Regions from separate parts of the Fructilactobacillus hinvesii genome, predicted to be linked through region 1. Evidence: a T-box and tRNA genes for the amino acid it is inferred to sense, from the RefSeq annotation. Region 1 holds a T-box; the other holds one or more tRNA genes.

The links. A T-box is a leader RNA that pairs with one kind of tRNA and senses whether it is charged. The one in region 1 lies ahead of M3M39_RS06150 (valine--tRNA ligase), so its partner is inferred to be a tRNA-Val.
Region 2: it encodes a tRNA-Val, which carries the amino acid that the T-box ahead of M3M39_RS06150 (valine--tRNA ligase) is inferred to sense. The anticodon was not compared.

What each region holds. Positions count from the first base shown of each region.
Region 1 is NZ_CP097118.1:1,195,983-1,199,273, reverse strand. It holds gene thiI (tRNA uracil 4-sulfurtransferase ThiI) at 1-469, shown strand, start outside; gene tpx (thiol peroxidase) at 493-987, shown strand; T-box leader at 1,036-1,243, shown strand; gene M3M39_RS06150 (valine--tRNA ligase) at 1,287-3,291, shown strand, end outside.
Region 2 is NZ_CP097118.1:745,164-748,454, reverse strand. It holds tRNA gene M3M39_RS03695 (tRNA-Glu) at 1-65, opposite strand, end outside; tRNA gene M3M39_RS03690 (tRNA-Ser) at 71-158, opposite strand; tRNA gene M3M39_RS03685 (tRNA-Ile) at 163-237, opposite strand; tRNA gene M3M39_RS03680 (tRNA-Gly) at 246-316, opposite strand; tRNA gene M3M39_RS03675 (tRNA-Phe) at 345-417, opposite strand; tRNA gene M3M39_RS03670 (tRNA-Asp) at 426-500, opposite strand; tRNA gene M3M39_RS03665 (tRNA-Met) at 506-579, opposite strand; tRNA gene M3M39_RS03660 (tRNA-Ser) at 591-680, opposite strand; tRNA gene M3M39_RS03655 (tRNA-Ile) at 739-813, opposite strand; tRNA gene M3M39_RS03650 (tRNA-Met) at 823-896, opposite strand; tRNA gene M3M39_RS03645 (tRNA-Pro) at 941-1,014, opposite strand; tRNA gene M3M39_RS03640 (tRNA-Arg) at 1,020-1,093, opposite strand; tRNA gene M3M39_RS03635 (tRNA-Leu) at 1,099-1,184, opposite strand; tRNA gene M3M39_RS03630 (tRNA-Gly) at 1,199-1,270, opposite strand; tRNA gene M3M39_RS03625 (tRNA-Thr) at 1,275-1,347, opposite strand; tRNA gene M3M39_RS03620 (tRNA-Lys) at 1,365-1,437, opposite strand; tRNA gene M3M39_RS03615 (tRNA-Val) at 1,445-1,517, opposite strand; rRNA gene rrf (5S ribosomal RNA) at 1,523-1,639, opposite strand; rRNA gene M3M39_RS03605 (23S ribosomal RNA) at 1,710-3,291, opposite strand, start outside.

The sequences.
Region 1 (3,291 bases):
AGTCAAAAAGCGGGTTCCTGAAGGCTACTTGATGACAATTCAACGCCGAATGATGCTGCGTCTGGCAGCCGCCATTACTTTGGATCGGCACTGTAATGGAGTCTTTACCGGGGAATCACTGGGACAAGTTGCTTCTCAAACGTTAGAAAGTATGCGGGCGATTAATGACGTTACGTCGTTGCCAGTTCTGCGCCCCTTACTTTCATTGGATAAAACGGAGATCATTAAAATTGCCCGTGAGATTGACACTTATGACCTGTCAATTATGCCATTTGAAGATTGCTGTACGATTTTTACACCCCCGGCTCCTAAAACTAAACCTGATTTGGATAAGACTCGTGAATTTGAAAAATTAATTGACGTGGATGGGTTAATGCAGGAGGCCTTAGCGGGAATCGAAGTCACGAAGATTAACGTGGGCGATGATTATTTGAATGCTGAAGAAGATGTTTTTGCTGAGTTACTATAAAACACGGTGAGAAAGGAACCACGATGAAAGTTAAATTAATGGATCAAACAGTTGAATTGGTGGGGAACCCACCGGTAGTTGGAGAACAATTTCCAACCTTCACGGTTCAGGATGACCAGGAACAATCAGTTACACTACAAGACTTACTGGGAAAACCCCTGGTTATCTGTGCGGTTCCGGATTTAAATACGGATGTTTGCAGCATGGAAACCAAAAAGTTTAATCAACAAGCGGATCAATTTCCGGCGGCCCGCTTTGTCACGGTTTCGAATAATTCAATTGCAGAACAAACTGATTGGTGCGCGGCCAAAGGGGTTAAAAATCTAGCTGTGTTGTCTGATGAAGAGGGAGATTTTGGTCAGGCAACCGGCTTATACATTCCTAGTTTTAAACATTTAGCCCGGGCAGTATTTGTGTTAGACGCTACGGGTAAAATCACTTATGCAGAAGTTTTAGCCCAAATTGCGGCTGAACCGGATTACAAACAGGCGCTAGCGGCTTTACAAGAATTACTGTAAAAAGTGGTTGACGAATCAACCAAAGTTCAGTATATTAATGGGCAAAAGATAAATGCTATGAACAAGAGGCAAAACAGGACTAGTTATCAGCGAGAGGGCGACGGTGTGAGGCTCTCAATGAAACTTTTTTGTGTAACTTGGGAGCAGTTGTTACGAAGTGAGTAGTGATAATCGGCATCCACCGTTATCGGATTAGAGTTGGGATTAGGTTGAGTCTAATCCAATTTAGGTGGTACCGCGAGCATTCGTCCTATTGGAGATAGGGACGAGTGCTTTTTTATTTTTGAAGGGGTGATTTTATGAGTAAGGAAACAGAAACAGCCAGCACCATGTCAACTAAATTTGATCCACAGGCTGTGGAACAAGGAATGTACCAAAAATGGTTAGATGAAGGTGTTTTTAAACCAAGTGGAGATCAAAAGGCGAAACCATATTCAATTGTTTTGCCTCCGCCTAACGTAACGGGGAAGTTACACTTGGGACATGCTTGGAATACGACGTTGCAGGACATGTTAATTCGCCAAAAACGGATGGAAGGGTACGACACATTGTGGTTACCAGGAATGGATCACGCTGGAATTGCAACGCAGGCCAAAGTTGAGGCAATGCTACAGGAACAAGGCATTTCTCGTTATGATTTAGGGCGAGAAAAGTTTATCCAACAGGTCTGGGATTGGAAGGATAAATTCGCCGCTACCATTCACGAACAGTGGGCTAAGTTAGGCCTTTCGTTGGACTACGACCGTGAAACTTTCACCCTGGATGATGGTGTTTCAAAAGCGGTTCGCAAGGTCTTTGTTGATCTGTACAATCAAGGTCTGATTTATAGGGCTAAGTACATCATCAACTGGGATCCACAAGCGCGGACGGCCTTGTCAGACATTGAGGTAGAACACAAGGACGATAAAGGGGCCTTTTACCACGTTAAATACCAATTTACGGGGGATACCACCTTTGCAGGCAAAGACTACATCGAAATTGCAACGACCCGTCCGGAAACCATGTTTGGAGACGTTGCGGTTGCAGTTAATCCAAGTGATGAGCGGTACAAAGATTTGGTTGGAAAAACCGTTATCGTACCACTAGTAAACCGGGAAATTCCCATCATCGCCGATCACTACGTTGATCCAGAATTTGGAACTGGAATGGTAAAGATCACGCCGGCGCACGATCCAAATGACTTCAAAGTAGGGAAACGGCATGATTTAGCCGAAATCAACACGATGAATGAAGATGCCACTTTAAACGAAAATGCCGGTAAGTACAACGGCATGGATCGGTTTGATGCCCGAGAAGCCATCGCCAAGGACCTTGAAAAGAGCGGCGCCATGCTTAAAGTAGATCCAATTGTTCACTCCGTTGGGCATTCCGAGAGAACTGGAGTACAAGTGGAAGCACGGTTATCAACTCAGTGGTTTGTCAAGATGAAGCCACTAGCAGAAGCCGCTTTAAAGAATCAACAAACGGATGATGCAGTGAACTTTGTTCCAGAACGTTTTGAAAAGACGTTTAGTCGCTGGATGGAAGACGTTCATGACTGGGTAATTTCGCGGCAACTCTGGTGGGGTCACCGGATTCCAGCTTGGTACAACAAGCACACCGGGGAAATGTACGTGGGAGAAACAGCCCCGAAAGACATTGAAAACTGGGATCAAGATCCTGACGTTTTAGATACCTGGTTCTCATCTGGACTATGGCCATTTACCACGATGGGATGGCCGGACACTGATTCTCACGACTTTAAGCGATATTTCCCAACCTCAACGATGGTAACGGGATATGACCTGGTCTTCTTCTGGATCTCCCGGATGATTTTCCAAAGTCTTCACTTTACTGGTCGTCGGCCCTTTAAGGATGTCTTACTCCACGGGTTGATCCGGGATGAACAGGGACGTAAGATGAGTAAGTCGCTTGGAAATGGGATTGATCCGATGGATGTAATTGATCAGTACGGGGCAGATGCACTACGGTGGTCGCTATCCACGGGAACCACACCTGGTCAAGACGAACGGTTCAGTTACGATAAGATGGACGGATCTTGGAAGTTTGTTAACAAGATTTGGAACGCAAGTCGGTACGTAATTATGAATCTCGGTGAGATGGAGAAACCAGAATTGCCAGCTGCCTCTGATTGGAACCTAGCTGACCGGTGGATCTTAGCCCGGCTTAATAAGACGGTTGCCCATGTCCGAGAAAACTACGATAAATACAACTTTGGTGAAGCAAACCGGACGCTGTACGATTTCATTTGGAATGATTTCTGTGATTGGTACATCGAAATGAGTAAGGAAACGTTGACCGGTA
Region 2 (3,291 bases), 450 kb from region 1:
ACGGGATTCGAACCCATGTTACTGCCGTGAAAGGGCAGTGTCTTAAACCACTTGACCAACGGGTCAAAAACGGAGAAGGAGAGATTCGAACTCTCGCGCCGCTTACGCGACCTACACCCTTAGCAGGGGCGCCTCTTCAGCCACTTGAGTACTTCTCCGTAATGGGCCTAAGTGGACTCGAACCACCGACCTCACGCTTATCAGGCGTGCGCTCTAAACCAGCTGAGCTATAGGCCCAAAACAAAAGCGGGTGACGAGAATCGAACTCGCGACAATAGCTTGGAAGGCTATGGTTTTACCACTAAACTACACCCGCATAATACATATTAAATTAATGAAACAAATGGCGCGGGACAGAATCGAACTGCCGACACACGGAGCTTCAATCCGTTGCTCTACCAACTGAGCTACCGAGCCATACTAAGCGGTCCGTACGAGACTCGAACTCGTGATCTCCTGCGTGACAGGCAGGCGTCTTAAACCGACTGGACCAACGGACCAAAAATTGCGGGGGCTGGATTTGAACCAACGACCTCCGGGTTATGAGCCCGACGAGCTACCAGACTGCTCTACCCCGCGATAATAATAAAAGGAGGATGAGAGATTCGAACTCTCGCGCGATTTGACTCGCCTGACGGTTTTCAAGACCGTTCCCTTCAGCCAGACTTGGGTAATCCTCCATCAACCATTTATAATGGTAACATATGAAGATACGGCCGTCAACATAAAATTGACAGATGGATCTTGTAGGACTCGAACCTACGACCGGACGGTTATGAGCCGTCTGCTCTAAACCAACTGAGCTAAAGATCCAAGACCTAATCGCGGCGGAGGGAATCGAACCCCCGACCTCTCGGGTATGAACCGAACGCTCTAGCCAGCTGAGCTACACCGCGATTGATAGGTAAACATTACCTAAAATAGATATTATAATATCTAATCGGGAAGACAGGATTCGAACCTGCGACCCCCTGGTCCCAAACCAGGTGCTCTACCAAGCTGAGCTACTTCCCGAACAATGCACCTAGCAGGAGTCGAACCTGCAACCTTCTGATTCGTAGTCAGACACTCTATCCAATTGCGCTATAGGTGCATAAATGCCGAGGACCGGGATCGAACCGGTACGGTCATTACTGACCGCAGGATTTTAAGTCCTGTGCGTCTGCCAATTCCGCCACCCCGGCAAAAGGTGGTACAAAGCGGAAGACGGGATTCGAACCCGCGACCTCCACCATGGCAAGGTGGCGTTCTACCACTGAACTACTTCCGCATAATGCCGACTAGAGGATTCGAACCTCCGACCCCCTGTTTACAAGACAGGTGCTCTGCCAACTGAGCTAAGTCGGCATATGCTATTTGACTAATGAGCCGTGGCAGGTTCGAACTGCCGACCCTCTGATTAAAAGTCAGATGCTCTACCGACTGAGCTAACGGCTCATGCAAATGGAAGATACAGGGCTCGAACCTGTGACCCTCTGCTTGTAAGGCAGACGCTCTCCCAACTGAGCTAATCTTCCAAATCGCGTGGCAACGTCCTATCCTCGCAGGGGGCGATCCCCCAACTACTTTTGGCGTGCTAAAGCTTAACTACTGTGTTCGGCATGGGAACAGGTGTATCCTTTAGGCTATCGCCACCACACTCTGAGTGAACTTCGTTCCCTCAAAACTAGCTAATATTATTTTCTTCCGATTTTACCACTGCACTCTACTTGGTTAAGTCCTCGACTGATTAGTATTAGTCCGCTTCACGTATCGCTACGCTTCCACTTCTAACCTATCGACCTGATCATCTTTCAGGAGTCTTACTTCCATAAAGGAATGGGAAATCTCATCTTGAGGCGAGTTTCACACTTAGATGCTTTCAGCGTTTATCTCATCCATACATAGCTACTCAGCAGTGCGCCTGGCGGCGCAACTGATACACCAGCGGTATGTCCATCCCGGTCCTCTCGTACTAGGGACAGCTCCTCTCAAATTTCCTGCGCCCGCGACGGATAGGGACCGAACTGTCTCACGACGTTCTGAACCCAGCTCGCGTACCGCTTTAATGGGCGAACAGCCCAACCCTTGGGACCAACTACAGCCCCAGGATGCGATGAGCCGACATCGAGGTGCCAAACCTCCCCGTCGATGTGAACTCTTGGGGGAGATAAGCCTGTTATCCCCAGGGTAGCTTTTATCCGTTGAGCGATGGCCCTTCCATACGGTACCACCGGATCACTAAGTCCGACTTTCGTCCCTGCTCGACTAGTCAGTCTCGCAGTCAAGCTTGCTTCTGCCTTTACACTTACAGAATGATTTCCAACCATTCTAAGCAAACCTTTGAGCGCCTCCGTTACTATTTAGGAGGCGACCGCCCCAGTCAAACTGCCAACCAGACACTGTCTCCGAGCACGATTAGTGCTCAGGGTTAGAGTGTTCACATAGCAAGGGTAGTATCCCACGGGTGCCTTCACCGAGACTAGCGTCCCGGTTTCAATGGCTCCTACCTATCCTGTACAAGCTATGTAAACACCCAATATCAAGCTACAGTAAAGCTCCATGGGGTCTTTCCGTCCTGTCGCGGGTAACCTGCTTCTTCACAGGTATCTTAATTTCACCGAGTCTCTCGTTGAGACAGTACTCAAATCGTTACGCCTTTCGTGCGGGTCGGAACTTACCCGACAAGGAATTTCGCTACCTTAGGACCGTTATAGTTACGGCCGCCGTTTACTGGGGCTTCATTTCGAGGCGTCGCCGAAGCTAACCTTTCCACTTAACCTTCCAGCACCGGGCAGGCGTCAGCCCATATACTTCATCTTACGATTTTGCATAAACCTGTGTTTTTGATAAACAGTCGTTTGAGTCTCTTCACTGCGGCTGACCTAACGGTCAGCACCCCTTCTTCCGAAGTTACGGGGTCATTTTGCCGAGTTCCTTAACGAGAGTTCTCTCGCTCACCTGAGGATCCTCTCCTCGACTACCTGTGTCGGTTTGCGGTACGGGTAGTTAATTACTAACTAGAAGCTTTTCTCGGCAGCGTGACATCAGTTGCTTCTCTACTATAATTTCGATCCTCATCAGCGCTTGTCAACCCGGTCAGAAGCATTTCACTCCTGACCTGACTTACGCTTTAAACATCCCTTTCCAACCGGATGCTCAACTTAGCCTTCTGCGTCCCTCCATCGTTCAAACATAATTAACTAGTACAGGAATCTCAACCTGTTATCCATCGCCTACGCTTCTCAGCCTCGGCTTAGGTCCCGACTAACCCTGGGTGGACGAGCCTTCCCCAGGAAACCTTAGTCATTC